DNA from 3 places in the Streptomyces sp. L2 genome. Region 3 is predicted to be linked to each of the others. Evidence: riboswitches for the same ligand, from Rfam matches in the RefSeq annotation. Region 3 holds a riboswitch; each other region holds the start of a gene.
What was found. Region 3 has a riboswitch for cyclic di-AMP ahead of DBP14_RS30745 (C40 family peptidase). Riboswitches for the same ligand answer to the same signal wherever they lie in the genome.

Region 1 (7,074 bases), 3.7 Mb from region 3:
CCCGTTCCCGCCGCCCGCCGACGAGCCCCCGCTCGTCTCGGCCTTCACCGCGATCCCGACCAGGACCGGTACCGCCGCCAGCACCCCGAGCAGCGCAAGGGTGCGCCAGCGCCGGACCGTGGTGGCCAGTTCGCTGCGCAGCAGCCCGAACGTCCACAGCGGACTCGGCGGCCGCCGCCCGGCCGGAGACCGCGTCTCCCGTGCGCCCGGTGACCCGGCCTCCACCGCCTCCGCCGCCTTCACCGCCCCCGGCACCTCTGCCGGTTCAGCCCGCGACATCGAAACCCTCCCCCGTGAGCGCCACGAACGCGTCCTCCAGGGAGGCGCGTTCGAGCTGGAATCCGCGGACCCGGACGCCCGCCGCGACGAGGGCCGCGTTCACCTCGGCCAGGTCCCGCTCGGGCGGCTCCCCGGTCACCCGGTCGCCGTCGGCGGTCACGTCCCCCACGCCCTGCTCCTTCAGCACCCGGGCCGCCTCGCCGGGATCCGGTGTGGTCACCACCAGCCGGCCGCGCGCTCCGGCGGCCAGGTCGGCCACCGCGCCCTGCGTGATCAGGCGGCCCCGGGCCATCACCGCCGCGTGCGTGCACACCTGCTCGATCTCGTCGAGGAGGTGGGAGGAGAGGAAGACGGTCGTGCCGTCGGACGCCAGTTCCCGCACCAGTGCCCGGATCTCCCGCATGCCCTGCGGGTCGAGGCCGTTGGTGGGCTCGTCCAGGACCAGCAGCCGGCGCGGCTGGAGCAGCGCGGCGGCCAGGCCCAGGCGCTGCTTCATGCCGAGCGAGTACGCCCGGGCCCTCTTCCTCGCCGCGGCCGTCAGGCCCACCCGGTCCAGCGCGGCGGCGACCCGCGCACGCCGGGTGCGCGGGTCGGCGGCCGGGTCGGCGGCGTCGTAGCGCAGCAGGTTGTCCCGGCCGGAGAGGAAGCCGTACAGGGCGGGGCCCTCGATCAGCGCCCCGACCTCGGGGAGGACGGTGCGCGCCGAGCGGGGCATGGGGCGCCCCAGGACGTGCGCCGTGCCCGAGGTCGGCTCGATCAGACCCATCAGCATGCGGATGGTGGTGGTCTTGCCCGAGCCGTTCGGGCCGAGGAAGCCGAAGACGCTGCCCGCCGGGACGGTCAGGTCGAGACCGTCCACGGCGAGCTGGCCGCCGCGGTAGCGCTTGGTGAGGCCGCGCGTGGCGATGACGTGCGCCGCGGTGTCACCCTCCCGCCGGCGTTCGGCCGCGTCCCGCTCCGTGACGGACCGTGCGTACATCGGCTCCCCCTCCACTCGTCTTGCCCGGAAGGGTCACTTCCCTTCGTCGGCCGCCTTCACCAGGGCCTCCTTGGTGACCGCGCCGGCGTAGACCTTGCCGTCGTCGGTGATCAGGGCGTTGACCAGGCGGGTGGAGAACACCGTGCCCTTGCCGAACGAGCCCGAGACCTGGTCACCGAGCGAGCCGAGGAAGCCGCCCAGGTCGCCGGCCTTGGAGCCGGTCGGCAGGCCGCCCTTGGAGCCGGTGTCGAAGGTGGCGATGGAGGTCCAGCCCTTGCCGAGGACCTTGGCGCCCTCCATGCCCTGGGCGAGCCGGCCGCCGGGCTTGCCGGCCTCGTGCCGGGGCGCCTTGTGCTCCCGCTTCCCCTCGGTGACCTTCGCGCCCTTGGGCGGGGTGAAGTCGAAGGCGGAGGCGCCCGGCGCGGAGAAGGAGACCTGGGTGAATCCGGCGTCGAGGACGGCGGCGCCGCCGCTCTTCGGCGTCAGCGTGAACTTCAGCGGCATGCCGGTCTTCGCGTCCACCGCGATGCTGATCGCGCCGACCGTCGTACCGGACTGCTTCGGTGTGATCAGCAGCTTGTAGGCGTCGCGCCCGGCGACCCGCTCGGTGCCGTCGACGGTGACGGACGTGGTGTCGTCGACCGACTTCAGGGCCTCGTCGGCGAAGTCCTTCGGCGTGGCCGGCGGCTCCGCGCGGTGCTGCTTCCCGGAGTCGGCGTCGGTGGAGTGGTAGACGTCGTTGCTCTTGCTGTCGTAGCCCCAGACGTCCTTGCCGTCGTGGATGAGGCTGTACTCGGACCCGCTCTCCAGCAGGGACAGCTTCTGCTTGTCCGGGCCGTCCTCGGCCACGCGCAGGGTGTGCGTACCGGAGACGAGTTCGGTCAGCTTGGACTGCGGGTCGGCGGACGAGCCGTCCCCGTCGCCCTTGGCCATGCCGGACGCGAGGCCGCCCTCCAGGCCGCCCAGGTTCGGCAGTCCGAGGTCGGCGCTGAACCTCACGGTGCCGGACAGCTGCTGCACGTCCGACTTCGCGATCTTCTCGATGAGCTGCTGGGCGGTGATCTTCGGCAGGTCGGGGTCACCCGAGGCGGCCAGCGCCGGGACCAGCCCGATCGTGATCGCCGCCACCCCCACCACCGCGACCGGGACCGCGTACCGGGCGGCCTTGCGGCGCGCCGAGGGCCGGTCCTCGTCGTGCGCGGCGCCCGACACGTCGTCGGTTTCGTACGGTGCCATGTGTGCCTTACCTCCGTCGTCGGCGGCGGCTGTCGTCACGCTGGTCCCCCTGAGCCGCCATTCTCACCCGAATCGGTGAGGAGTGGTGATTTCCGTGGTTTCCATCTCACCAAATCGGCCGTGAGGAAGCGTCAGACCTCGGAGCCAACTCGTGTACGACTGCGGTATGACATGCCGGGGCGGCATCTCCCCCGACCCGTAGGGGTCGTACGGGAGACACCGACGATGCGGGTCGGGCACGCGGGACCGTGTACGGCGGGACCGCGGGACTGCGGCTTCCGACGACGATGAGGCGAACGGGCGTTCAGGCATCCGGGCGTTCAGCCCGCGCGGTGCACCACCGCGTCGCACAGTTCGAGCAGCGCGGCCTTGGAGTCGCACTCGGGCAGCGGCGCGAGCGCGGAGCGCGCCTCCTCCGCGTAGCGGACCGTGTCGCGGCGGGCCTGCTCCAGCGCGGGGTGCGCGCGCAGCGCGGCCAGCGCCTCGGCGTGCCGGGCGTCGTCGCTGAGGTCGGAGTCGAGCAGCGCGCACAGCGCGACGTCCTCGGCCAGCCCGAGCCGGGCCGCCCGCTCGCGCAGCCGGAGCACGGGCAGGGTCGGGATCCCCTCGCGCAGGTCGGTGCCGGGGGTCTTGCCGGACTCGTGGGAGTCGGAGGCGATGTCCAGGACGTCGTCGGCGAGCTGGAAGGCGACGCCGAGCCGTTCGCCGTACTGGGTGAGGACGTCGACGACCGTCTCGTCGGCGCCGGACATCATCGCGCCGAACCGGCACGAGACGGCCACCAGCGAGCCGGTCTTGCCGCCCAGCACGTCCAGGTAGTGCTCGACGTGGTCGCGGCCGTCCGTGGGGCCGGCGGTCTCCAGGATCTGCCCGGTCACCAGCCGTTCGAACGCGAGGGCCTGCACCCGGACCGCCTCCGGCCCGAGGTCGGCGAGGATCTGGGAGGCGCGGGCGAAGAGGAAGTCGCCGGTCAGCACGGCGACGGAGTTGCCCCAGCGGGTGTTGGCGCTGGCCACACCGCGTCGTACGGCGGCCTCGTCCATCACGTCGTCGTGGTACAGCGTCGCCAGGTGGGTCAGCTCCACGACGACGGCGGACGGGACGACACCGGGTGCGTAGGGGTCACCGAACTGTGCCGCGAGCATCACCAGGAGCGGCCGGAACCGCTTCCCGCCGGCCCGGACGAGGTGCTGCGCGGCCTCCGTGATGAACGGGACCTCGCTCTTGGTGGCCTCGAGCAAGCCTTCCTCGACAGCCGCCAATCCGGCCTGGACATCGGCTTCCAGAGCCTGGTCCCGCACGCTCAGCCCGAACGGCCCGACGACGGTCACGAGGGGTCTCCTGTCTGCTGGTGTCTGCTGGCGATTACACGGTTTGTCGATAGGTCGCTGCCATCACTCAAGTCAGCGTATCCGGTCAGCTTTCGATCACCGCTAGCGCCCACCGCTACAGGCCGGGCCGTACCGGACCACTCCCGGCAGGCCCGCGATCGGATGACAGGAACGGACATTTATCGACTTAACGGATTCAGCGAGATTTGCACAAAAGCACGCATCCCCGAGAACCACGGACACGGATGGCGGTATTCCGGGACGAGCAAATCCCCCATGTCTGATTTTGCATAATTTGCCATTTCGTGAATTGGGTCACGCGAGCCCCGTACCGCCCCATGGCGCATTTCCTCCGCATCCCCCCTTGCCCCACCGGCCAGTTGAGGATTGGCGGCTGCAAAGGATCAAGTACTCGAAACGGTACAGACCAAGGTCAACTGATGCGTTGTGTGAATCCGGTACTTGTTCCCGACATGTGCTCTCGCATACGTTCCCGGCCGTCGGACGGACGCCGAATCCTGCCACCGCCCGACACCACCCATCGACGAACTCATTTCGTGTGGCAGGAGCGGGGGACCCAGGTAAGTCGCCGGACCGGACGGCACTCGTCGTACCGGAACGGCTAGGGGTGAAGTCGTGCCGCCGTCCGCGCGGCGCGACCGGGCACCTCCCCGCCCGAACCCGACAGCTCACCTCGCAGGCGACGGAGAGGAACATCCCCATGTCTGCTGCCGCCCAGCACCGCCGCCCCCGCACCCGCCGCCTCGTCCGCACCCTCGCCGTCGCCGGCACCGGTGCCGCCGTCCTCGCGCTCCCCCTCATCGGCGCCACCAGCGCCTCCGCGGCCACCACCACCTCCGCGACGCCCTCCACCACCCTCGCCGGCTACCCGAACAACCTCGACGGCTGGATCCGCGAGTCCCTGGCGATCATGGCCGAGCGGCACATCCCGGGCACCTACGACGGCATCTACCGCAACGTGATGCGCGAGTCCTCCGGCAACCCCGCCGCCATCAACCTCTGGGACTCCAACGCGGCCGCCGGCACCCCGTCCAAGGGCCTGCTCCAGGTGATCGACCCGACGTTCACCGCCTACCACGTGCCCGGCACCTCCTTCGACCCTTACGACCCGGTCGCGAACATCACGGCCGCCTGCAACTACGCGGCCGCCCGCTACGGCTCCATCGACAACGTGTTCGGCGCATACTGAGGCCGGCGATCCCGGCCCTGGACTCGTCAGGGGCTCGGGAACAGTCTTTCGAGGACGACGGCGATGCCGTCGTCCTCGTTCGACGCGGTGACCTCGTCGGCGACCGCCTTCAGCTCGGGATGGGCGTTCGCCATGGCGACACCGTGCCCGGCCCACTCGAACATGGGGATGTCGTTGGGCATGTCCCCGAAGGCGACCGCCCGCTCGGCCGCCAGCCCCAGGTGAGCGGCGGCCAGCGCGAGACCCGCCGCCTTGGTGACCCCGCACGGCTGGAGCTCCACGGTCCCGGGGCCCGACATGGTGACCGTGGCCAGCGAATCGACCGCCCCGCGCGCGATGGTCGCCAACTCGTCGTCCGACAGGGTGTGGTGGCGCAGCAGCACCTTGCTGATCGGCGCGCGCCACAGGTCGTCGCGCCGGCCGACCCGCACGGCCGGCAGCGTGGGGTGCGGCATCCGGTACCCCGGCTCGATCAGCGTGAGCCCGTCCACGCCGTCCTGGTCGACGGCCGCATACACCTGGCCCACCTCGGCCTCGATCTTGCCGAGCGCGGTTTCCGCCAGCTCCCGGTCCAGGCGGACGGACCACAGCAGACGGCCGGCGCCGGCGTCGTACACCTGCGCGCCCTGTCCGCACACCGCGAGCCCCGTGCAGCCCAGCTCCTTGAGGAGCGGCCGCACTCTCGGTGCCGGGCGGCCGGTGACCACCAGGTGCCGTGCCCCGGCGCGCGCCACCCTCGCGAGCGCGGCGCGCGACCATTCGGAGACGGTGTCGTCACCGCGCAGCAGCGTTCCGTCCAGGTCGGTGGCGACGAGTGAATATGCGGGGGAGGCGGCCATGATCAGAGAATACGGACATCGCGCCCCACCGACTCACCCTGTCCTTTCGCTCAGTTGTGTGCCCGCTGCCCCCAAGTGGTGCCCGCGGGCGCCGTGATGGCGCCGCACGGGGACCGGAGGCGCGCGGGACACGGGGGGCGGGCGTTGCGACGGACCGGCGCGAGGACGCCGGGACGCATCGTCCGGCGGCGGTCCGCCAGGGCATGCATCCTCCCGGCGGCGGTCACCGCGGGGCGCCTCCCCCGGCGGCGGTCCGCCGGGGGCCGTCAGCCCCGGCCGTCAGCCGTGTGCTGCCGCCAGGTGTTTCGCCAGCCGTGGGGAGGCGAACTCCGTGCCGCAGACGAACCGCATCACCGGCCCGAACGAGGACGCCGCCGGAAGACCGGTGAAGTACAGGCCGGGCACGGAGGAGACGTAGCCGGCGCCGAGCCTGGGCGCGCCCCGGCTCACCGCGAGCCGCGTGCGCAGCTCGTGGCCGAGGAAGTCCATCGCCGCGATGTCCACGCGGTAACCGGTGGCCGCGATGACGTGGTCGGCGGTCAGCCGCTCGCTGCGGCCGCCGTGCGTGCGGACGGTGAGCACGGGACGGCCGTCCGGCGCCTCCGCGCCCGCCACCCGGGCCACGTCCGTGACCTGCACGGTGCCCTCGAAGCGCTCGCGCAGCCACCAGGCGCCGAGCGGACCGAGAACCCGGCGGACCAGATAGTGCCGGGTCTGTTCCGGGAGGAAACGGTAGGGGTCGGCGTAGTAGCTGAGCGCCCACAGGGACCACGCGCGGCCGAACGGCGACTCGGGGCGGAGCCTCGGCTGCTTCCACGGCGGCGCCCCGAAGGCGACCCGGCCGCGTCCGCGCGCCACCACCCGCACCCGGGCGCCCGCCTCCGCCGCCAGCGCCGCCGTCTCCAGGGCGGACTGGCCGGCGCCGATGACGATCAGGTCCTTGCCGGCGAAGCGGCTCAGGTCGTGGTGCTGGGAGCTGTGGGAGAGCGGAGCGGTCGGGGCGGGCCCGTCGGGCGCGGCCCCCGCCAGCTCCGCCGGCAGGTGTTCCAGCCCCGACAGGCCGGTGGCGACCACCACCGCACGTGCGGTGAACAACTCACCCGAGTCCAGCTTCAGTTCGAAGGCGCCGCTCTTGTCCCGGTCCACGGAGACGACCCGCACCCGCTCCAGGCCGGGCACCAGCTTCTCCTGGAACCACTC
Region 2 (7,074 bases), 6.1 Mb from region 3:
CGCCCCGTGTGGCCGTGTCCCGTGACGGTCGTGTCCCGTGACGGTCGTGTCCCGCGGCGCGCCGGTCGGGCGCCGCGGGGCGCCGGTCGGGCGCCGCGGGGCGCCGGTCGGGCGCCGCGGGGCACGGTGCGTCGGGGTGTCAGGCCACCGACGCGATCCGCGTCTTGATGTCGTCCGGTGACAGCGTGCCCTTCGCCGTGACGTGGTCGCCGGAGGACTCGCCCCGCAGCCGGCGGCCGATCCACGGGACGAGGTACTCGCGGGCCCAGTGCACGTCGTCGCGGCGGACCTCCAGCGTGCCCCGGGGCGGCAGGGGCGGCCAGGGCTGCTCGGGGTCGGCCGGGATCTCCAGGCCGAGGGCCTGACCGGCGCGCAGGGCCACGCGGGTGTGGCCCTCCGCCGACAGGTGGAGCCGGTCGTCGTCCCACGCCCGGCGGTCCTGCACGGACTTCAGGGACCACAGGTCGAGCACCGGGCAGCCGTACCGGTCGGCGATGGCCCGCACGTGCCCGTTGTACGTGGCGATCTTGCCCCGCAGGTGCTTGAGCACCGGGACGCCACGCGTGTCGAAACCGGTCGTCACGAGGACCGTGCCCGCCGCCTCGGCCAGCCGGGACACCGACCGCTCGAAGCGTTCGGCGACCTCGTCCGGGTCGGTGCCGGGGCGGATGATGTCGTTGCCGCCCGCGCAGAAGGAGACCAGGTCCGGGGCGAGTTCGAGCGCCTTGGGGACCTGGTCCGCCACGATCTGGTCGAGCAGCTTCCCGCGCACCGCGAGGTTGCTGTACCGGAAGTCTCCTTCGGGCCGCCGGTCGGCGAGCAGGACCGCGAACCGGTCGGCCCAGCCGACGAACGCCCCGTCGGGCCCCGGATCGCCGACGCCCTCGGTGAAGCTGTCCCCCACCGCCACGTACGACCCGATCGACCCGATCACCGATGTGTTGTCACTCTTCGAATCGTCTGCCACGTCGGACCATGATTCACCTTCGGATGTGACTTACGCGACCGTAGGCGGGGGTTGACGGACGGTGAGAAGTCCCACTGCTTATTCATTTGCCATTCAGGAATACTCCGGGGCAGCCGGGTCGGCCAGGACCACCGGGACCGGCCGGGTCAGCCGACGGTGACTCCGTGCCGGCTGAGGTAGGCGACGGGGTCGATGTCCGAGCCGTAGTCCGGGGTGGTCCGGATCTCGAAGTGCAGGTGCGGTCCGGTCACGTTGCCGGTGGCGCCGGACAGGCCGAGCTGCTGTCCCTCCGTCACGCTCTGCCCGGCGGACACGGAGAGCTGGGAGAGGTGGGCGTACTGGGCGTAGTGGCCGTCGTTCAGCTTGACGACGACCTGGTTGCCGTACGCGCCGCCCCAGCCCGCGGAGACGACCGTGCCGGCGGCGACGGACTTGACGGAGGTGCCGGTCGGGACGACGAAGTCGACGCCGGTGTGGTAACCGCTGGACCACATGCTGCCCGCCACGTGGTAGCCGGTGCCGATGGTGGCGCCGGTCACCGGGAGGGTGAAGCCGGTGGAGGGGGTGGCGGCCGGGGGCGGGGTCTGCGGCTTGGACGGGTGGGTGGACGGGGTCGCGGAGTGCGCGTCGGAGGACGGGTGGTGTGCCGCCGCCGCGCGCTTGCCGAGCGTGAGCTTCAGGCCGGGGTGGATCAGCGACGGGTCGTCGCCGACGGCCTGCCGGTTGTCGTCGTAGAGCCGGTGCCAGCCGCCGCGGACGTCGTGGTCGTCGGCTATCTTCGCCAGGCAGTCGCCGGACTTCACCGTGTAGGTGCGGACGCCCGGAGCGCGGTGCGCGGCCGCCGGCTTCGCGGCGGTCGCCTTCACCGCCGTGCCCTTGGCGGCCGGGAGGGCCTGGGTGACGTGCGCGGAACCGGACTGCGGGGTGGCGGCGTGGGCTCCGGCGGCCCCGACGAGCGGCAGGGCGAGGGCGGCGCCGCCGGTTCCGGCGACGGCGATGGAGCGGGTCAGACGCTGGGTCTTGGGACGACGGTGCTTACCCTTCGCGGGCATGGCGCATTCCTCTCCGGCGCCTGCGAGGTGAGCTGTCGGGTTCGGACTGGAGCTGCCCGGCCGCGCGGTGCGCGGCTTCACCCCGAGCCTGTCGCGGAGACCGGGACAGGCAGTCGTACCTGGTGGGTCCCCCGCTCCTGCCGTACACGGGTCATGTGTGTGGGGACTCCGGACGGCGGCAGGATTCGGCGTTCCGTCCGGAATTGGTGGCGAACGTAAGCGAGCGGGACGCACGGCGACAAGGAGCCGGTTCCCGCCTCCGCCGTTTCGGATGATCGGATACCGGAAAGCGCGGTCACCGTGCGTGCATGTCCGCGCTCTCGCTCGCCTCAATTGCCGCCGGGCGCCCGGACATTACGTGAGCATGACGTGCGACGGTCGGTCACCACTATGACGCTCCTCACGCACGCCATACCCACCTCCCCCTATTTCGTAGCGAGTTGGAGCGAAGCCGCAAAATTCGGGCAGACGACTCAGATGCGACACAGACGGAGAACCGTCGCATCGAGATCGCCGCGCAGCCCGGTCCGCAGACCGTGGTGCCGGAGGACGGCACCTCGGTGCACTTCGCCCGTTTCACGGCATTCGTACGACGCGGCCGGGTCGAGTCCGCGCAGCCGCAGGGCCGGGACCGGTTCGCCGTACCGCTGCGACTGGAGCCAGGCGAGCACCACCGTCTCGTCGCCGAGGACGTACTGGACGGCGCTGAGGCCGCCCGCCGGCGGGCGCAGCCGGTACAGGTCGCCGTGCTGGACGACGGGCCGTATCTCCTTGTAGAGGTCCACCCAGGCGCGGGCCTCGGCGAGGTCCTCCTCGCTCCACTCGGTGAGGTCGCCTCCGACGCCGAGGACTCCCGCCATGGCGCTGACGAAGCGGTAACGCAGGCTGCTCAACCGGCCGTTGAGCTGGCTGTTCGGGCTGTCGGTGACCCAGGCGGCCATGACCCGGGCGGGGTGGACCTGGCTGAACCCGTGCTGGATGGCGAGCCGGTCCAGCGGGTCGGTGTTGTCGGAGGTCCACACCTGGTCGGTGCGGCTCAGCACCCCCAGGTCGATCCGGCCGCCGCCGCCCGAGCAGGACTCGAAGGCGACCTCGGGGTGCGCGGCGCGCAGCCGGTCCAGCAGGGCGTACAGGGCGTGGGTGTGGTCGGTCCACAGGCGTTGCGGGTACGGCTCCCCCGGCCAGCCGGCGTCGGTGAAGCAGCGGTTGAAGTCCCACTTCACATAGTCGACGGGCGCACTGGAGAGCAGGGTGTGCAGCTGCTCCCACAGGTACTCCTGGACGTCCTCGCGGGCCAGGTTCAGGACGAGCTGATTGCGGAATTCCGTCCGCTTTCGCCCCGGTTGATACTGCACCCAGTCAGGGTGCGCGCGGTAGAGATCGCTGTCGGGGTTGACCATCTCGGGTTCGACCCAGATGCCGAACCGCATGCCGAGGCCGTGCACCTGGTCGGCGAGGGGCTTCAGGCCGTGCGGGAAGCGGTCGGGGTTGGGCGTCCAGTCGCCGAGTCCGGCCCGGTCGCTGGTGCGGGCGCCGAACCAGCCGTCGTCCACGACGAACAGCTCGACGCCGATGGCGGCGGCCCGCCGGGCGAGCGCGGTCTGCTGCTCCTCGGAGATGTCGAAGAAGGTGGCTTCCCAGGAGTTGAACAGCACCGGCCGGTCCCGGTCCGCGTCCGGGATCACGTGCGCGCGCTGGTAGGCGTGCCAGGTGCGGCTGGCCCCGCCGAAGCCGCCGTCGCTCCACAGGCCGGCGAAGACCGGGGTGGTGTAGGAGCGGCCCGGCTCCAGGAGGAGCAGACCGGAGTCGTCGTGGCCGGCGCCGCCGGTGATCTGCACGCGCGCGTCCGGGAGCTGGGCGACCGCGATCCGCCAGGAGCCGGACCAGCCGAGGGCGCAGCCGTAGACCTCGCCGCGCTCCTCGGTGGCGTCGGTGTCGAGGGCGACCCAGGGCAGGTGCTGGTGTCCGGTGTGGCCGCGGCGGCTGCCGATGACCTTCTCGCCGTAGGTGAGGGGCGCGCTGGTGAGCAGGGACTCGGCGGCCCAGCGGCCGTGCAGCTGGGAGAGCCGCCAGCCGTCGCGGTCGGGCAGGGTCCAGGTGGCGGCGTCGGCGCGCAGCAGTTCCACGGGCGCGGGGCCGCCGTTGTGCAGGGTGACCCAGCGCTCGACGACGTCGCCGCGCATCCGGTAGTGCAGGGTGATCGCGAGCCCGTCGTCGTCGAAGCGCAGTCGCAGCGCGTCGTCGTCCGTCTCGTACGACACGAAGCACCACTCGGTGCCGCGCCGCTCACCGGTGCGGACGGACAGGGCGGGGCGGGTGAAGCGGGGGCCACCCTCGACGGGGTACTCCTCGCGGCCGTCCAGCGGGGACTCGAAGGGGCGGTACGCGGGCAGCGGGTCCGCCGCCAGGGCCTCGGCGTCGGCGAGGGCGATGCGCGGGCCCCAGTGCAGGTGGACCAGCTCGTCCGCCTCCGCGAGGTGGAGGGCATAGCTGCTGCCGGGGCCGGACAGGAGCCAGGTACGGCCGTTCTCGGCGATCTCCGCCATCTCCGCCATCTCCGCCATCAAGACCTCACAGGTGTCAACAGAGCCGATCAATCCCGAACATCATCGGGTGTGAGGTACGCCCTGACAATGCCTGTGGACAACTCATTGCCCGAGGAAATCGATGTCGTATCGTCGACGGGTGCCCGTCGGCGAGCCGCGCCGGCGGCGCCGACCGGGAGGAGCCCCCGTGACGCAGCAGGTCCCGTCGACCGAGCCCGAGCTGGCCGGAGTCCGCAACTTCCGCGACGTCGGCGGACTGCCGGCGCGGGACGGACGGCGGGTGCGCCACGGCGTGCTGTTCCGCAGCGGGCACCTCGCCCACGCGACCTCCGAGGACGCCGCGTTCCTCGCCTCGCTGGGCCTGCACACGGTCTTCGACTTCCGCAACGCCGCCGACCAGAAGCTGGAGGGGCCGGACGTCGCGCTCCCCGGGGTGCGCAATGTGAACCTTCCGCTGAGCGACCCGGCGGACGGCGCGGAGTTCTGGAAGATGGTCCGCGACGGCGACCTCGACCAGCTGCGCGGGATCCTCGCCGACGGCAAGGCGGCCGGCCGGATGATCGCCTCCTACCGGCAGATCGTCAGGGACCGCACCGCCGAGCACTCCCGGGTGCTGCACGCGCTCGCCGAGGACAGCGTGCCCGCGCTGATGCACTGCGCGGCCGGCAAGGACCGCGCGGGCATCTCGATAGCCGTGACGCTGCTCGCCGTGGGCGTGGAGCGGGACGCGATCGTCGCGGACTACCTGGAGTCCAACGCCAGGCACCGCCGCTACAAGGTCCACCGCAGCGGCAGCGCGGAGACCGCGTACACCCCCGAGGTGATGGAGCTGCTCAGCCCGTTGTTCGAGGCGCGCGCCGAGTACCTGGCGGCGGCCTTCGACAGCATCGAGCAGCGGTGGGGCGGGACCGAGACCTATCTGGAGCAGGGCCTCGGGCTCACCGCGCCCACCAGGGAGCGGCTGCGCGAGCGCCTGCTGGACTGAGCACCCGCCGACCGGCTCAGCTCTTGGCGCCCACCGCGAACAGCAGATACAGGAACGCGGCCAGGAGATGGCCCACGGCGATGTAGATGATCAGCCGGATCCACAGGGATCGGGGGAACTTCTCCTCGAAGTCGCTCATGGCAGCTCTCCGGTCAGCGGGCCCAGGCACAGCGTTGCCGTGGGGCTTTGAAGCAGGGTGTGGACGAACAGCAGCTCGACGCCGTCGTGGTCCTCGGCGGCGAGGCGGTGCGGGGTGAGTGAGTCGAAGTGCGCGCTGTCGCCGGGTGCGAGCAGGTGCGCGCTGTCACCGAGGCGCAGCCGCAGCCGGCCCTTGAGGACGTACAGCCACTCCTCGCCCGGGTGGACGCGCACGACGTCCCCCTGGGCGCCGTAGGGGACCTGGACGCGCAGCGCCTGCATGCCGCGCCCGGGGGCCCCGGCCTGGAGATAGGTCCAGCCGCCTGCCCGGATCGGCTCCATGTCGGCGGCGCGCAGGACGGCGTCCCGGTCGGCGGGCACCTCACCGAGCAGTTCGGCGACCGTCGTACCGTAGATACGGGCGAGCCCGAGCAGCATCGGCAGCGAGGGCTGCCGCCGGCCGGTCTCCAGCCGCGACAGATGCGCGGGCGAGAGCCCGGCGGCCTGCGCCGCGGCCTCCAGCGTGAGGCCGGCGCGCCGCCGCAGGGCACGCAACTGCGGGGCTACGGCGGACAGCTCGCCGCCTGGCTGTTCCGGCCGGCCCGCGTCTGAGGCGTTCATGCCTCCATTCAGCCCGAGCCTTGTCCGATCGGCAAATCTCTTGCCTGTGAGGCAAATCCGCCCGTCCGGTCCCGTCCTGCGAAGCGCCTGCTAAGCTCCGCCCCAGATTTTGAACACGTTCAAAAGGGGGAGTTCATGGCAGGAAGCACCACACCGGGCGGAGTCGAGTCGCCTGCCGCCCTGTTCGGCCCCACCTCGCTCGGACTGGGCCTCGCGGCCGCGGCGGGCCTGTGTCCCTGGCTCTTCTTCGGGCTGTTCCCCGTGATGCTCATCTGCGGGGCGCTCGCCTTCGCCTTCGGCCTCTCGGGCGTCTACTCCGCACAGCGTGGCGTCGGCCGGATGTGGATGGCCACCGCCGGGACCGTCCTGGGTGTGGTCGGCTTCGCCTGGCCCGTCGTCCTGCTCGCCGGGTCCGGGTACTACTGACCGGTGTCCCGGAACACCCGCGCCCCGCGCCCCACGGGGTCGGTACGGGGCGCGGGCCCACGGCCACGTGGATCAGCGGTTGGCGACCGCCTGTTTGATGAGGGTCTTGCCGAAGTCCCACATCAGGGTGCCGCCGTTGTGGGCGTCGTCCATGACGGCGGTGAAGGCGGTCACGAACCGGTCGACGTCGGCCTCGTCGATGATCAGCGGCGGGATGAGCTTGATCACCTCCAGGTGGTCGCCGGAGACCTGGGTGAGGATCCGGTGCCGTTGCAGCAGGGGGACGACGACCATCTGGGCGAAGAGGCCCTTGCGGGCGGCCTGGAGCATGGTCCAGCG
Region 3 (7,074 bases):
TCGTCTCGCGCAGATGATCGGCGTACGACTCCTCGTACTCGGCCGGGGGCGCGTCCGCGAACACCTGGCGCGGGAGTACCCCGGTCCACAGGTCGTGCATCCCGCCCTCGGGGTCGCACACCGACATCGGGTTCCAGGTGTCCCCGTGGTATCCGCCCCGCCAGGTGAGCAGCCGCCGCTTCTCCGGCCGGCCGAGCGAGCGCCAGTACTGGAAGCACATCTTCACCGCGACCTCGACCGACACCGAACCGGAGTCGGCGAGGAACACATGTTCAAGCCCGTCAGGCGACATGTCTACAAGGAGCTTCGCCAAGCGTACGGCGGGCTCGTGCGTGAGCCCGCCGAACATCACATGGCTCATCCGGTCGAGCTGGCGCCGCGCGGCCTCGTCGAGGACCGGGTGGCCGTAGCCGTGGATCGCCGACCACCAGGACGCCATGCCGTCGACCAGTTCGCCCGAGCCGTCCGCGAGCTTCAGCCGGACCCCGCTCGCCGACTCCACGACGAGCGGTTCTACCCGTCCGGGCATCGGACCGTACGGATGCCACACATGCCGCCGGTCCAGCTCCAGCAGCTCGGGCACGCCCAGGTCAGGCATTGGGCGCGAGGTCCGTCCCGGCGCCCCGGCGACGCACGGCGACCAGGTCGGTGCGCGGCTCGTTCACGGCCGCCGCCGACTCCGTGCCCGGCGCGGACTCCGTCGCCGTACCGCACACGTCCTGCCCCTCATGCGAGCCGCAGACGGACCCGCACCCGGCCTCCGCGTGCGACCCGCACCCGGCCTCGGCGTGCGATCCGCAGCCACCGCCGGCCGCCGTCACCCGGTGCTCGGGCAGCGTGATCTCCCCGGTGCCCTCCACCTCGAACCCGGCGTCCGCGATCATCTCCAGGTCGGCCTTGCCCGCCTGGCCCTCGCTGGTCAGGTAGTCACCGAGGAAGATCGAGTTGGCCAGGTTCAGGGCCAGCGGCTGCATCGTGCGCAGGTGGACCTCGCGGCCGCCCGCGATCCGCACCTCGACGTCCGGGCAGACGAACCGCACCATCGCCAGGATGCGCAGGCAGCGCTGCGGGGTGAGGTTCCACTCCTTGCCGAGCGGGGTGCCCTCGAACGGGATCAGGAAGTTCACCGGCACCGAGTCCGGGTCCAGCTCGCGCAGCGAGAAGACCACGTCCACCAGGTCCTCGTCGCTCTCGCCCATGCCCGCGATCAGCCCCGAGCAGGCGGACAGGCCGGCGCCGTGCGCCTTCTGCACCGTGTCCACCCGGTCGGCGTAGGTGTGCGTGGTCGTGATGTCCCCGTACGTCCCCTCGGACGTGTTCAGGTTGTGGTTGTAGGCGTCCGCGCCGGCCTCGCGCAGCCGCTCCGCCTGGCCGTCGGAGAGCAGCCCGAGGCAGGCGCACACCTCGACGCCCTCGTTCTGCTCCTTGATGGTCTTGATGGTCTCGGAGACCCGGTCCACGTCACGGTCCGTCGGACCGCGCCCGCTGGCCACCAGGCAGACCCGCTTGGCACCGCCGGCCAGGCCCGCGGCGGCGGCCTCGGAGGCCTCGCCGGGCTTGAGCCAGGTGTACTTCAGGATGTCGGCCTTGGAGCCCAGCCGCTGGGAGCAGTAGGAGCAGTCCTCCGGGCACAGGCCCGACTTCAGGTTGACCAGGTAGTTGAGTTTCACGCGCCGGCCGAACCAGTGCCGGCGCACCTTGCCGGCCGCGGCCACCACATCGAGCAGATCGTCGTCGGAGGTGGCGAGTACGGCGAGCGCTTCCTCGCGGGTCGGCAGCTCGCGCCGAAGCCCCTTGTCCACCAGCGTGTTCAGCAGGTCCATGAAAGTTGATCCTGTCCTACGGGACCGCTTCGGGCCAAGGAGAGTTTGCACAACAGAGATGCTTCGACGTGTGGGTATTGCCACACCCTGGGTGCCTGCCCGTGCCGCTAGTGTCTGTCCGCTACCTACAAAAGCCCCGGAGGACCCATGGCGTTCGGCTGGATCGACGAGCAGGCGGAGGCGCGGCGCCGGGCCGGTCTCGTACGGACCCTGCGCCCGCGCCCCGCCGACTCGCCGCTGCTGGACCTGGCGAGCAACGACTACCTGGGCCTCGCCCACCACCCCGAGGTCGCCGACGGGGCGGCAGCGGCCGCTCGGACCTGGGGCGGCGGCTCCACCGGCTCCCGGCTGGTCACCGGCACCACCGAGCTGCACACCGAGCTGGAGCGCGAGCTGGCGGACTTCTGCGGCTTCGAGGCGGCGCTGGTCTTCTCCTCCGGCTACGCGGCCAACCTGGCCGCGGTCACCGCGCTCGGCCCGCACGGCTCCCTGATCGTCTCCGACGCGGGCAATCACGCCTCGCTCATCGACGGCTGCCGGCTCGCCCGGGGCACCACCCAGGTGGTCGGGCACGCCGACCCCGAGGCCGTGCGCAAGGCGCTGGGCACGCACGACGGCGCGGCGATCGCCGTATCCGACACGGTGTTCTCGGTGGACGGCGACCAGGCGCCGCTGGCCGCGCTGGCCGACGCGTGCCGGGAGTACGGCGCCGGCCTGGTCGTGGACGACGCCCATGGACTCGGCGTGCTGGGCGACGGCGGCCGGGGCGCGCCGCAGGCGGCCGGGCTCGCGGGCGCGGACGACGTGGTCGTCACGGCCACCCTGTCCAAGTCGCTGGGCAGCCAGGGTGGCGTGGTGCTCGGTCCGGCCCGGGTGATCGGCCACCTGGTCAACGCGGCTCGCACCTTCATCTTCGACACCGGCCTCGCCCCGGCGGCGGCCGGCGCCGCCCTGGCGGCCCTGCGGCTGCTGCGCCGCGAGCCGGAGCGGGCCGCGCGGGCCCGCGAAGTCGCCGCGGAACTGCACGCACGGCTGACCGCCGCGGGTCTGGAGGCGGTACGTCCGGACGCCGCGGTGGTCTCCGTGCGGGCCCCGTCCCCGGAGCAGGCCGTGCGCTGGGCGGCGGACTGCCGTACGGCCGGGCTGGCCGTGGGCTGTTTCCGTCCTCCCTCCGTGCCCGACGGCATCTCACGGCTCAGGCTGACCGCCCGCGCGGACCTGTCCGGGGCCGAGATCGAACGCGCTGTACGAGTGATCGGCGAGACTCGACCATGAGTCGGCGTGACACGGCCGGGCGTCGCACGAGTGCCGACGGGGTTTCGTAGGGGCCGGTCAGTGGAGCGTGGTCAGGAAGCCCGCCCAGCTCTCCGGGGAGAAGAGCAGCGCGGGTCCGGCGGGACGCTTGGAGTCGCGCACGGCGAGCAGTCCGGCCCCGCGGCCGGAGTGCGGCCGGGCCGTCTCCACGCAGTTGTTCGCGCCCGTGCTGTAGCTGCTGCGCAGCCATCGCACGCCGTGCAGATCGGTGCTGGAAGGGACGTTCCGAGGCAGTGCGGTCATGGTGCCTCCTCTACGCGCCGTCACCTATCGCGGTGATGTAATCCACCGAGTCCTCGGGTGAAAGGGCGTGGATCCGAAGGGTGTTGAAGGCCTCCCCATACGCCTGGAGGTCTTCTTTCCGTTCCAGATAGAGGCTACTCGTCAACTGGTCCAGAACAACCACGTCCAGATCAGAAGTGCTCGGAAAGGAGAAGATAACGAAAGGGCCGGTGAGGCCGACATGCGCCCCGGTCGCGAACGGCAGTACCTGGAGCCTGACTTGGGGCAACTGCGCCGCCTCCGCCAGCCGCTTCAGCTGACGGGCCATCACCTCTGGTCCGCCCACCTCGCGCCGGAGCACCGCCTCGTCCAGCACCGCGCTCAGCCGCAGCGGGGGATCCGAGCGCAGCACGTCCTGCCGGGCCAGGCGCACCTCCACCAGCGCGTCCAGCCGCTCCTCGTCCAGGCCCTCCACCGCGGACCGGGTCACCGCGCGGGCGTACTCGGGGGTCTGCAGCAGCCCCGGCACCACCGTGGTCTCCAGGGTGCGCATGCCGCTCGCCTGCGACTCCAGGCTGATGAAGTCCCGGTAGGCCGGGGGCAGGATCCCCCGGTAGGCGTGCCACCAGCGGTGCCGGGCGCTCGCGTGCTCCGACCCCGCCAACCCCAGAAGTAACTCGCGCAGTTGCCCGTCGTCGACCCCGTAGGTGTCGAGGAGTAACCGCACATCGGCCGGTTTCACCCCGCTGGCGCCGGTCTCGATACGGCTCACCTTCGACTGGTGCCAGCCCACCAGGCGGGCCGCGTCACCACTCGTGAGCCCCGCCCCGGTGCGCAGCGCGCGCAGTTCGGCGCCCAGTTTGCGGCGCCGCACCGCGGGACCGTTCTGCATGGGCTCCTCCTCACTCGCCATTACTCCTTACGGGCCGCCCAAATACGCTCTGCCGTCGCAGAGTTCACCGCATCGAGCGACAGATATATGCATATCTTGGTGGATCGCTCCCCGTGACCGGTCCGGTGGTGGCAGTCTGACGAGGAAGCACCAGTCCGGGACCGTACTCGAACCAGCCGCTCCTTGTCGGACCGCGGCCCCGGGGGAAAGGGACGACGTCGCCATGGCAGACCACCTGGAAGCATCCGTCACTCTGCCGAGCGATCCCGCCTCGGTCTCCGCGGCCCGCGCCTACGTGCTGGGCACCCTCGCGGAGTGGGGCCTGCCGTCGGACACCGACGCGGCCGACACCGTGCGGCTCATCGTCTCCGAACTGGCCACCAACGCCGTACAGCACACCTTCGGGCAGTCACCCACGTTCACGGTGGACCTCGCCCTGGACCGTGACGAGGACCTGCGCATCGGCGTCACGGACAGTCACCCGCGCTTCCCGAAGAGACTCCCGGCGGCCGTCCAGCAGGACAACGGCCGCGGCATGGTCATCATCCGCTGGCTCACCGCCGAGTGCGGCGGCAGGCTCCGGGTCCGGCCCACGCGCGAGGGCGGCAAGACGGTGCTGATCGAACTGCCCTGGACGGCCCCCGCGGAACCGGTACCGGCCGCGGGCCAGCAGGAAACCTAGGGCGGGCCGGCGGGCGCTAAGGGCCGGCGGTATAGCACGCGCGTGCCCCCCGTCCGGGAGAGCGGGCGCGTGGCCCCGCCCGGGAGAGCACGGGCGCGGCCCCCCCGACAGGGAGAGCGGGCGCGTGGCCCCCGCCCGGGAGAGCACGGGCGCGGCCCCCTCCGGAGCCGCGCCGCTCACCGCATGGAGCCGGGTCAGCTGACCCGGCCGTACCAGACGTGGTTCGTCCAGAGTTTCTCCAGCTTCACCACTTCCCCCGTCCTCGGTGCGTGCCAGATCTTTCCCTTCCCGGCGTAGATGCCGACGTGGTAGACGCTGGATCCATAGTGAAAGAACACCAGGTCGCCCGGTTTTCGGTGGTCGGCCGAGACGTGGTGCGTCCGGTTGTACTGCTGCGCCGCCGTGCGGGGCAGCTTCTTGCCCGCCTTCTTGAACGAGTACAGCGTGAGCCCGGAGCAGTCGAACCTGCGCGGCCCGGTGGCCCCCCACTGGTACGGGGAGCCCTTCTTGGACGCCGCGACCCGGAGGGCCTTCGTCGCCATGGTGGCGGCCGAGGCGTCGGCGGACAGACCCGGCGCCACGATGGTGCCGCCCACGGCGGCGAGGGTGAGGGCAGAGGCCGTACCGGCACGTGCCATCAGCGACGGGACACGATTGAGCGCAGTCATGCGCAACCCTTCGTCAGCCGCCTGTGAAGGATGACCTGTCGGATTCGGGCTGGCGAAGTTGCCCGGTCGCGTTCTCGCGACTTCACCCCAAGGGCTGCGCGGCACATCCGCCCGTCTGCGACGAACGTCCGTGCCGGCGACCCGTCTTGCTCGGGTCCTCCACTCCTGCCGATCCACTCCTGTCGACCGGTCGTCCGGGCGGCGGCAGGACTCGGCGTCCGCCCGGACCGCCCCGCCGCTGCGGCGGGGGCTTGTCGTCAGTCAGGGATCTTCACTCACACGTGTCCGAAAATCCCAACGGAACCGCCCCTTTGTGGCGTTACTCACCACTCGCCCGTTCGGGTGGACTTCACTGTGTTCGAGACATCGTCAGGTGCCGTACGCGGCCCCGGACCTGGCCCAAAACCTTCGGCTGCGCCGAACGGCCCAATTCGGCGCGCAAGCCGGCCGACCCTCGAAAAAGACAGTAAAAATGCTGAAAATACGCCGGACGTGGGTCCGTCGTTCGGGCCGTTTCAACTCCGGCCCGAACGACGTGCCGAGGGGAGCTGCGGGACGGATCCGCCGAGCCTGGCATCGGCCGGCGGGACCGGTCAGCCCGGCCCGCCGGGCGGCAGGATGAGGCGTGCGGTGCGCCGCTCGCCGTCCAGCACGCGCATCGCCCGCGCCAGGGTCTCCCCGTGCGGTTCCGTCTCGCCGCGCCGGTGCATCAGGGCGAGCGCGTCCCGCAACTCCTCCGCCTTGCGCACCAGGGCCTGAGCGGCTCGCAGAGCGCGGTAGGTGTCGGCGTCCCGGGCCGGATTGACGCGGCCCAGCAGGTCGACCACGTCCAGGTACCGGTCGACCAGCTCACCCTCCGCGCGCGTCAGCGCGGGCAGAGGCGGGAGTTCCTCGGGCAGCACCGGCGGCTCACCGCGCGCCCGGAGTGCCCGGAGCACCCGGTGCGCCCGGAGCGGTCGGATCGCCCGGCGTACCCGGAACGGTCGGCGCGGCCCCGCGCCGCGGTACGACGCCGTCCACCAGGCCGTACTCCACGGCCGCCGGGGCGTCCAGCACGAGCACCCGTTCCAGATCGTCGCGGACCCGCTCCGCGCCGCGCCCGGTGTGCCGGGCGAGCAGTTCCTCCATCAGCGCGCGCACCCGGGCCAACTCCTCCGCCTGGATGGCCAGATCGCTCGGCATGCCCGTCACCGGCTCGGACAGGGAGGGCTGTTCGAGCACGATGCGCGCGCCCGGCAGAGCGAACCGTTTCCCCGGTGTCCCCGCCGCGAGCAGTACCGCCGCGGCCGAGGCGGCCTGCCCGAGGCAGTAGGTGGCCACGTCGCAACTGACGTACCGCATCGTGTCGTAGACGGCTGTCATCGCGCTGTGCGAGCCGCCCGGGCAGTTCAGGTACAGCGAGATGTCCCGGTCCGGGGCGGCGTGTTCGAGCTGCATGAACTGTGCCGTCACATCGATGGCGGCCGTGTCGTC

Region 1: another riboswitch for cyclic di-AMP. It lies ahead of DBP14_RS13450 (transglycosylase SLT domain-containing protein); the one in region 3 lies ahead of DBP14_RS30745 (C40 family peptidase).
Region 2: another riboswitch for cyclic di-AMP. It lies ahead of DBP14_RS03335 (LysM peptidoglycan-binding domain-containing M23 family metallopeptidase); the one in region 3 lies ahead of DBP14_RS30745 (C40 family peptidase).

The regions. Positions count from the first base shown of each region.
Region 1 covers NZ_QBDT01000001.1:3,140,905-3,147,978, forward strand. The annotation lists gene DBP14_RS13430 (ABC transporter permease) at 1-279, opposite strand, end outside; gene DBP14_RS13435 (ABC transporter ATP-binding protein) at 266-1,258, opposite strand; gene DBP14_RS13440 (sigma-E factor regulatory protein RseB domain-containing protein) at 1,292-2,494, opposite strand; gene DBP14_RS13445 (polyprenyl synthetase family protein) at 2,815-3,825, opposite strand; cyclic di-AMP (ydaO/yuaA leader) riboswitch at 4,358-4,541, shown strand; gene DBP14_RS13450 (transglycosylase SLT domain-containing protein) at 4,547-5,035, shown strand; gene DBP14_RS13455 (Cof-type HAD-IIB family hydrolase) at 5,062-5,874, opposite strand; gene DBP14_RS13460 (FAD-dependent oxidoreductase) at 6,154-7,074, opposite strand, start outside.
Region 2 covers NZ_QBDT01000001.1:740,540-747,613, forward strand. The annotation lists gene DBP14_RS03330 (SGNH/GDSL hydrolase family protein) at 140-967, opposite strand; gene DBP14_RS03335 (LysM peptidoglycan-binding domain-containing M23 family metallopeptidase) at 1,114-2,019, opposite strand; cyclic di-AMP (ydaO/yuaA leader) riboswitch at 2,024-2,220, opposite strand; gene DBP14_RS03340 (alpha-galactosidase) at 2,493-4,565, opposite strand; gene DBP14_RS03345 (tyrosine-protein phosphatase) at 4,753-5,550, shown strand; gene DBP14_RS03350 (DUF6126 family protein) at 5,567-5,689, opposite strand; gene DBP14_RS03355 (XRE family transcriptional regulator) at 5,686-6,309, opposite strand; gene DBP14_RS03360 (hypothetical protein) at 6,445-6,735, shown strand; gene DBP14_RS03365 (aspartate aminotransferase family protein) at 6,808-7,074, opposite strand, start outside.
Region 3 covers NZ_QBDT01000001.1:6,844,118-6,851,191, forward strand. The annotation lists gene DBP14_RS30715 (adenosylmethionine--8-amino-7-oxononanoate transaminase) at 1-598, opposite strand, end outside; gene bioB (biotin synthase BioB) at 591-1,823, opposite strand; gene DBP14_RS30725 (8-amino-7-oxononanoate synthase) at 1,971-3,098, shown strand; gene DBP14_RS30730 (DUF397 domain-containing protein) at 3,156-3,380, opposite strand; gene DBP14_RS30735 (helix-turn-helix transcriptional regulator) at 3,391-4,251, opposite strand; gene DBP14_RS30740 (ATP-binding protein) at 4,475-4,933, shown strand; gene DBP14_RS30745 (C40 family peptidase) at 5,128-5,601, opposite strand; cyclic di-AMP (ydaO/yuaA leader) riboswitch at 5,605-5,828, opposite strand; gene DBP14_RS30750 (hypothetical protein) at 6,195-6,503, opposite strand; gene DBP14_RS30755 (ATP-dependent Clp protease proteolytic subunit) at 6,511-7,074, opposite strand, start outside.